2 regions of the Streptomyces sp. NPDC085481 genome follow, and region 1 is predicted to be linked to the other one. Evidence: riboswitches for the same ligand, from Rfam matches in the RefSeq annotation. Region 1 holds a riboswitch; the other holds the start of a gene.
What was found. A riboswitch is a leader RNA that binds a small molecule or an ion and turns the genes downstream of it on or off. The one in region 1 is predicted to bind thiamine pyrophosphate.

Region 1 (3,815 bases):
ACCCCTGCAGGATCGCCGGGAGGATGAAGAAGGTCAGCACGACGAAGCTCGCGGCGAGCGCGATCAGCGCCATCACCCCGCGCATCCTGCCGACGAGCACGACCGCGAGCGCGAAGATGCCGGCGAGCAGGGCGATCGGCAGCTTCCGGTTCACGTCCGTGACCGAGTACTGCAGGTCGCGCGGCGCGTCGGGCGCGTACGCGACGACCACCCCCTGTCCCTCGTGGAGCTGCCGTGGAGCGTCGGGCTGCACGATCTCGGTGAAGGTACGGCCCTTGTTCGGACCGGTGGTGACGACGACGGTCGCCTTCGCGCACCGGCCCTGCTGGGCGTTGACCGCCTCGCGCCCCTCGGGGGTCGAGGTGTCGCCGGTCGGCGGGACCTGAGCGGCGTTCACGTCCTTGCAGTCGACGTGTTCGACGGAGCTGACCTTGCCCTGCTCGGTCTGCCGGTCGAAGCCGACCCCGGTGCGCTCGTGCGCGGGGGCGCCACCCGGCCACAGCACCGCGAGCCCGACCACCACGGCGGTGGCGAAGGGGATCAGGACCGCGGCGATGACCTTGCGCAGATGACGCGAGACGGGCGCGGCCGGACCGTGGCTGTGCGAGTGGCCGTGGCCCCCGTGTCCGTGGCCGCCGTCTCCGTGGCCGCCGGGCCCGTTGCCGGACTGTCCGTGGCCGCCGTGTCCGTCGCCGACGTGCCCGTCCTGCCCGTCGTGGCCGTGTGGTTCGGGGGTCTGCTCGGTGGAAGTCACCGACCGATCATCGCAAGAACGTAGAGAGACCCACTGTTCAGCACGCCAGGGATGGCGCTAGCGTGGTGACACCTTTGCACACGCGGGAGCTCGGAGCACCGGGCTGAGAGGGCGCTGACGATTCGCTGCGCCGACCGCCGAACCTGTTACCGGGTAATGCCGGCGTAGGGAGATCGGTCTCATGACCATTCAGGATGCACACACGCCTGCCTCCAGCCAGGGCGAGCGCACGCCGGGCTGGCACAAGGGATACGTCGAGGGCTCACGCCCCGACCTCCGGGTGCCCGTCCGTCAGGTGCACCTCACCAACGGCAAGGACGTGACGCTGTACGACACGTCCGGTCCGTACACCGACCCCACCATCGACACCGACGTACGGCGCGGTCTGCCGCCGCTGCGCGAGAACTGGATCATCGGCCGCGGCGACACCGAGGAGTACCCGGGCCGCCCGGTCCGCCCCGAGGACGACGGCATCAAGCACACCTCGCCGCGCGGCGGCGGTCTGAAGAACCTCGACGCGGTCTTCCCCGGCCGTCCGCGGCTGCCCCGCCGGGGCCGCGACGGGCAGGCGGTGACGCAGCTCGCGTACGCCCGCCGGGGAGAGATCACCCCGGAGATGGAGTACGTCGCGATCCGCGAGAACGTCTCCCCCGAGGTTGTACGGGAGGAGATCGCGGCGGGTCGCGCGGTGCTGCCGGCGAACGTCAACCACCCGGAGATCGAGCCGATGATCATCGGCAAGCGCTTCCTGGTGAAGGTCAACGCCAACATCGGCAACTCCGCGGTCACCTCCTCCATCGAGGAGGAGGTGGAGAAGATGACCTGGGCGACCAAGTGGGGCGCCGACACGGTCATGGACCTGTCCACCGGCCGCAACATCCACACCACCCGCGAGTGGGTGCTGCGCAACTCCCCCGTGCCGATCGGCACCGTGCCGCTCTACCAGGCCCTGGAGAAGGTCGACGGCAAGGCCGAGGAGCTGACCTGGGAGATCTACAAGGACACGGTCATCGAGCAGGCCGAGCAGGGCGTCGACTACATGACGGTGCACGCCGGCGTGCTGCTCCCGTACGTGCCGCTGACCGCCCGCCGCAAGACCGGCATCGTCTCGCGCGGCGGCTCGATCATGGCCGCCTGGTGCCTGGCGCACCACCAGGAGAACTTCCTCTACACGAACTTCGAGGAGCTCTGCGAGATCCTGGCGGCGTACGACGTCACGTACTCGCTCGGCGACGGCCTGCGGCCCGGCTCGATCGCGGACGCCAACGACGCGGCGCAGTTCGCCGAGCTGAAGACCCTCGGCGAGCTCAACACCATCGCCAAGCGCCACAACGTGCAGACGATGATCGAGGGCCCGGGCCATGTCCCGATGCACAAGATCAAGGAGAACATCGACCTCCAGCAGGAGATCTGCGAGGAGGCGCCGTTCTACACGCTCGGCCCGCTGACCACGGACGTCGCGCCCGCGTACGACCACATCACCTCGGGCATCGGCGCGGCGATGATCGCCTGGTGGGGCACGGCGATGCTCTGCTACGTCACACCCAAGGAGCACCTGGGCCTGCCCAACCGCGACGACGTGAAGACCGGCGTCATCACGTACAAGATCGCGGCACACGCGGCGGACCTGGCGAAGGGCCACCCGGGCGCCCAGGAGTGGGACGACGCACTGTCCGACGCGCGCTTCGAGTTCCGCTGGGAGGACCAGTTCAACCTGGCCCTCGACCCGGACACGGCCCGCGAGTTCCACGACGAGACGCTGCCGGCGGAGCCCGCGAAGACGGCGCACTTCTGCTCGATGTGCGGCCCGAAGTTCTGCTCCATGAAGATCTCCCAGGACATCCGCCGTGAGCACGGCGGCGACCTGAAGGCGGAGGAGATCGAGGCGGGCATGGCCGAGAAGTCGGCGGAGTTCGCGGCGTCCGGCAACCGGGTCTACCTGCCGATGGCGGAGTAGCCGCCGGGAGCTGCCCGGTACGGGACCGGCCCGCGAGCCACGGGGGGAGTCGCGGGACGGTCCCTTTCTGCTGTGTGCTGCTCCGGCCGCTCTGCTGCGGGGCTATTCCGGCCCGTGTTCCGGCGGGGCGTAGTCCGGGCTGGTGAAGTCCGGGCTCGTGAAGGTCGGGCGGGGGGACGGGGAGCCTTCGTTGGGGCTGGTGAAGTCCGGGCCGCTGTACCCGACCTTCGGTATGCGGCCGGCCGGCGGCTGGTGCTGTTTCGGGAGGGACGGCGGCGGCGGGGCGGCCAGGGCGTCGCGGAGGAAGGGCAGGATGCCGCGGTCCAGGAGGGCGCGGCACCAGGCTTGCCGGGCGCGGGAGAGTTCGTCGTCCGGGTCCGGGGCCGGGACTTCCGTGGCGCTGTTGCGCAGCGCCGTCACCAGCAGGCCGGCGGCGGCGCAGAGCAGGCCGGCCGCGGCGACGGCGCCGAAGAGGAGGCCCGCGGTCAGCAGGGTGTCGGCGAAGGCGGGCGCAGGGTCCAGCATCTTCAGGACCGCGCCGACCAGGAGGAGGATCACCGCCGCGGTGCCGGCGAGGATCGGGGCGAGGACGGTGACGATCGCGACGACGCCCGCGCCGCCCGTGTCGCTCAGCACCTCGCCCGTCCCGCTCGTGGAGCGGACCTGTTCGCGGACCTTCACGAAGTGGTCGTACTCGACCGCCGCGGCGGTCGTGATGAGCGCTGTCGCATTCAGCGCCATCGAGCGCAGCTGTGCCGTCGTGAGCCGGGTCCCGACCTCGGTGAGATCCGGCCGTTCGTGTGCGTTGCGCAGTGCGTCGTCGAGGACCCGCTCGAACTCGGCGCGGTCCTCGGTCAGCAGGTGCGGAGCCACGTTCATGTGCATCCCCCGATGCTCCGTAGGGCCTTCGGCGGCCGTGGTGAACGGCCCGTTGGGCGGAAACGGAGGAGAGCCTGCTACGGATGAGCCGATGGTATTGCGGTTACGGCACGCGGTGACAGGGTGTTTCGGGAAATCGACTTCCCCGGATGCGTAGGGTTATGCGTCAGGCGGGCAGCGGGAGTTGAACGACCAGCAGCTTTCCGGCCATGGTCACGCCGCCGT
Region 2 (3,815 bases), on a different contig from region 1:
GCATCAGCCCCGGCAAGACCCGCGAGGGCCTCGTCGGCGCGGTGACGTTCGCGATGGCGGCGGGCGCGCTGTGCATGCAGTTCCTGATCGACGACGGCACGTGGTGGCAGGGCCTGATCCTGGGCCTCGCGGTCGCGGCGAGCGCGACCCTGGGCGACCTGGGCGAGTCGATGATCAAGCGCGACCTGGGCATCAAGGACATGGGCACCCTGCTGCCGGGCCACGGCGGCATCATGGACCGCCTGGACTCCCTGCTGCCGACGGCTCCGGTGGTGTGGCTGCTGCTCGTGCTGTTCGTAGGAAGCGGCTGACCTGTGTTTTTGCCATGAAGGGCTCGTTATCCACAGGGTGACGGGCCCTTCGTCGTATCTCTGCGACACTGGTAGGACCATGCCCAAGCCCGGAGAACTCACTTTCGTCGCCCCGCGCGGAGCCAAGCAGCCCCCGCGGCACCTCGCCGACCTCTCGCCCGCCGAGCGCAAGGAGGCGGTCGCCGCGATCGGCGAGAAGCCGTTTCGCGCCAAGCAGCTGTCCACGCACTACTTCGCGCGATACGCGCACGACCCCGTGGAGTGGACCGACATTCCCGCGGGCTCGCGCGAGAAGCTCGCGGGGGAGCTGCTGCCCGATCTGATGTCCGTGGTGCGGCACGTCTCGTGCGACGACGACACCACCCGTAAGACGCTGTGGCGGCTGCATGACGGCACGCTGGTCGAGTCGGTGCTCATGCGCTACCCGGACCGGGTGACCATGTGCATCTCCTCGCAGGCCGGCTGCGGTATGAACTGCCCGTTCTGCGCCACCGGCCAGGCCGGTCTCGACCGCAACCTGTCGACGGCCGAGATCGTGCACCAGATCGTCGACGGCATGCGCGCGCTGCGCGACGGCGAGGTCCCGGGTGGTCCGGCACGGCTGTCGAACATCGTCTTCATGGGGATGGGCGAGCCGCTCGCCAACTACAAGCGGGTCGTCGGCGCCATCCGCCGGCTCACCGACCCCGAGCCCGACGGCCTGGGCCTGTCCCAGCGCGGCATCACCGTCTCCACCGTCGGTCTGGTGCCCGCGATGCTGCGGTTCGCCGACGAGGGCTTCAAGTGCCGCCTCGCCGTCTCGCTGCACGCCCCCGACGACGAGCTGCGCGACACCCTCGTGCCGGTGAACACCCGCTGGAAGGTCCGCGAGGTGCTCGACGCGGCCTGGGAGTACGCGGAGAAGTCCGGGCGCCGGATCTCGATCGAGTACGCGCTGATCCGGGACATCAACGACCAGGCCTGGCGCGGCGACCTCCTCGGCCGGCTGCTCAAGGGCAAGAGGGTGCACGTCAACCTGATCCCGCTCAACCCCACGCCCGGCTCGAAGTGGACCGCGTCCCGTCCCGAGGACGAGAAGGCGTTCGTCGAGGCCATCGCCGCCCACGGCGTGCCCGTCACCGTCCGCGACACCCGCGGCCAGGAGATCGACGGTGCCTGTGGACAGCTCGCGGCCGCCCAACGCTGACCTTGTACCCTGAGCTCGAACACATCTGCATATTCCGACAGGGGAGCGCCACAGCGCTGAGAGTGCGGTGACCGTCAGACCGCAGACCCTCTGAACCTCGCCCAGGTCATTCTGGGTAGGAAGTTCGGTCGTAACTCGAGCTGTTGCGCCCTGCCCGCGTCCGGTGTCCCCGGCCGCGGGCAGGGCCGCGTCTCTTCCTGGTCACCCCCAGGAGGACATCAAGTGAGCACCACCAAGTCCGGCATCGGAAAGCTGGCCGCCACCGCGCTCGTCGCGGCGCTCGGCGTCACCACCCTCGCCGCCTGCGGCACCGAGGACATCCGCGGTGCGGCCGGCAAGACGGGTGCTCCCGCGCCCAAGACCGTCACGCTGGTCAGCCACGACTCCTTCAACGCCTCCAAGGAGGTGCTCGCGGAGTTCACCAAGGAGACCGGTTTCACGATCAAGGTCCTCAAGAGCGGTGACGCCGGCGAGGCCGTCAACAAGGAGATCCTGACCAAGGGCTCCCCCCAGGGCGACGTCTTCTTCGGCGTCGACAACACGCTCCTGTCCCGCGCCCTCGACAACGGCATCTTCACGTCGTACGAGGCGAAGGGCCTGGACCGGATCCCCGCCGCGCTCCAGCTCGACAAGGAGCAGCACCGGGTCACCCCGATCGACTCCGGCGACATCTGCGTCAACTACGACAAGCAGTACTTCGCCGACAGGAAGCTCGCGCCCCCGCAGTCCTTCGACGACCTGGCCAAGCCCGCGTACAAGGACCTCCTCGTCGTCGAGAACCCCGAGCGCTCCTCCCCGGGCCTCGGCTTCCTCCTCGGCACGGCCGCGAAGTACGGCGACGCCGGCTGGGCGGACTACTGGAAGAAGCTCAAGGCCAACGGTGTGAAGACCGTCGACAGCTGGGAGCTCGCCTACAACCAGGAGTTCTCCGGCTCCGCCGGCGGCAAGAAGGCCAAGGGCGACCGCCCGCTGGTCGTCTCGTACGCCTCCAGCCCGCCGGTCGAGGTGCTCTACTCCGAGCCGCAGCCGAAGGTGGCGCCCACCGGCGTCTCCACCGGCACCTGCTTCCGGCAGACGGAGTTCGCCGGCCTGCTGAACGGGGCGAAGAACCCCGAGGGCGGCAAGGCGCTGATCGACTTCCTGATCTCCAAGAAGTTCCAGGACGACATGCCGCTGCAGATGTTCGTCAACCCGGTGACCAACGACGCGACCCTCCCCAAGCTCTTCACCCAGCACGGCGTGGTGGTCGACAAGCCGGAGACCATGGCGCCGGAGAAGATCGCCGAGCACCGTGACCAGTGGATTCAGCAGTGGTCGTCGCTCGTCCTGAAGTAGTCCCCCCGGACCGGCTTCCGGACCGCCCCCCGGACCGCCCCCCGGGCCGCAGGGGAAGCGCGGCGCGGCTGGGGCTGATGCTCCTGCCCGTCGCCTTCTTCGCGGTCTTCTTCGCCTGGCCCGTCGTCTCGATCGTCGAGCGCGGGCTCAGGCCGGACGGACACTGGGAGCTCGGCCGCTTCGGCGAGACGCTGAGCAGCCCGGAGATCCTCGACGTCCTGTGGTTCACCCTGTGGCAGGCGCTCGCCTCCACCGTGCTCACCCTGCTCGTCGCGCTGCCCGGCGCGTACGTCTTCGCCCGGCTCGACTTCCCGGGCAAGCGCATCCTGCGGGCCGTCGTCACGGTGCCGTTCGTGCTGCCCACGGTCATGGTCGGCACCGCGTTCCTCGCCCTGGTGGGCCGCCGCGGGCTGCTCGACGAGCTGTGGGGCGTACGGCTCGACACCACCGTGTGGGCCATCCTCCTCGCCCACGTCTTCTTCAACTACGCCGTCGTCGTCCGCACCGTCGGCGGCCTCTGGTCCCAGCTCGACCCGCGCCAGGAGGAGGCCGCCCGGGTCCTCGGCGCCTCCCGCCGGCGGGCCTGGCGGACGGTCACCCTGCCCGCGCTCGGCCCGTCCGTCGCCGCCGCCGCGCTCATGGTGTTCCTGTTCACCGCGAGCTCCTTCGGCATCGTGCAGATCCTCGGCGGCCCCGCGTACTCCACCCTGGAGACCGAGATCTACCGGCAGACCGCCGACCGGCTCCAGCTGTCCACGGCCGCCGTCCTGACCATCGTCCAGTTCGTCGCGGTCGGCGTCATCCTCGGCGTGCACGCGCGGACCGTACGGCGCCGGGAGACGGCGCTGAAGCTGGTCCCGCCGGAGCGCACCGCCCGCCGGCCCCGCGGCGCCGGACAGTGGCTGCTCCTCGGCGGAGTCCTGCTCTCCATCGCCCTGCTGATCCTCGCCCCGCTCGCCGTCCTCGTCGAGCGCTCCCTGTCC

Region 2: another riboswitch for thiamine pyrophosphate. It lies ahead of ACIGEZ_RS30250 (thiamine ABC transporter substrate binding subunit); the one in region 1 lies ahead of thiC (phosphomethylpyrimidine synthase ThiC).

Annotation. Positions count from the first base shown of each region.
Region 1 covers NZ_JBITTJ010000002.1:86,760-90,574, reverse strand. Annotated here, with positions in the region: gene ACIGEZ_RS06245 (YibE/F family protein) at 1-754, opposite strand, end outside; TPP riboswitch at 827-942, shown strand; gene thiC (phosphomethylpyrimidine synthase ThiC) at 936-2,711, shown strand; gene ACIGEZ_RS06235 (hypothetical protein) at 2,814-3,596, opposite strand; gene ACIGEZ_RS06230 (metallophosphoesterase) at 3,757-3,815, opposite strand, start outside.
Region 2 covers NZ_JBITTJ010000018.1:50,012-53,826, forward strand. Annotated here, with positions in the region: gene ACIGEZ_RS30240 (phosphatidate cytidylyltransferase) at 1-311, shown strand, start outside; gene rlmN (23S rRNA (adenine(2503)-C(2))-methyltransferase RlmN) at 391-1,497, shown strand; TPP riboswitch at 1,527-1,637, shown strand; gene ACIGEZ_RS30250 (thiamine ABC transporter substrate binding subunit) at 1,720-2,832, shown strand; gene ACIGEZ_RS30255 (ABC transporter permease) at 2,910-3,815, shown strand, end outside.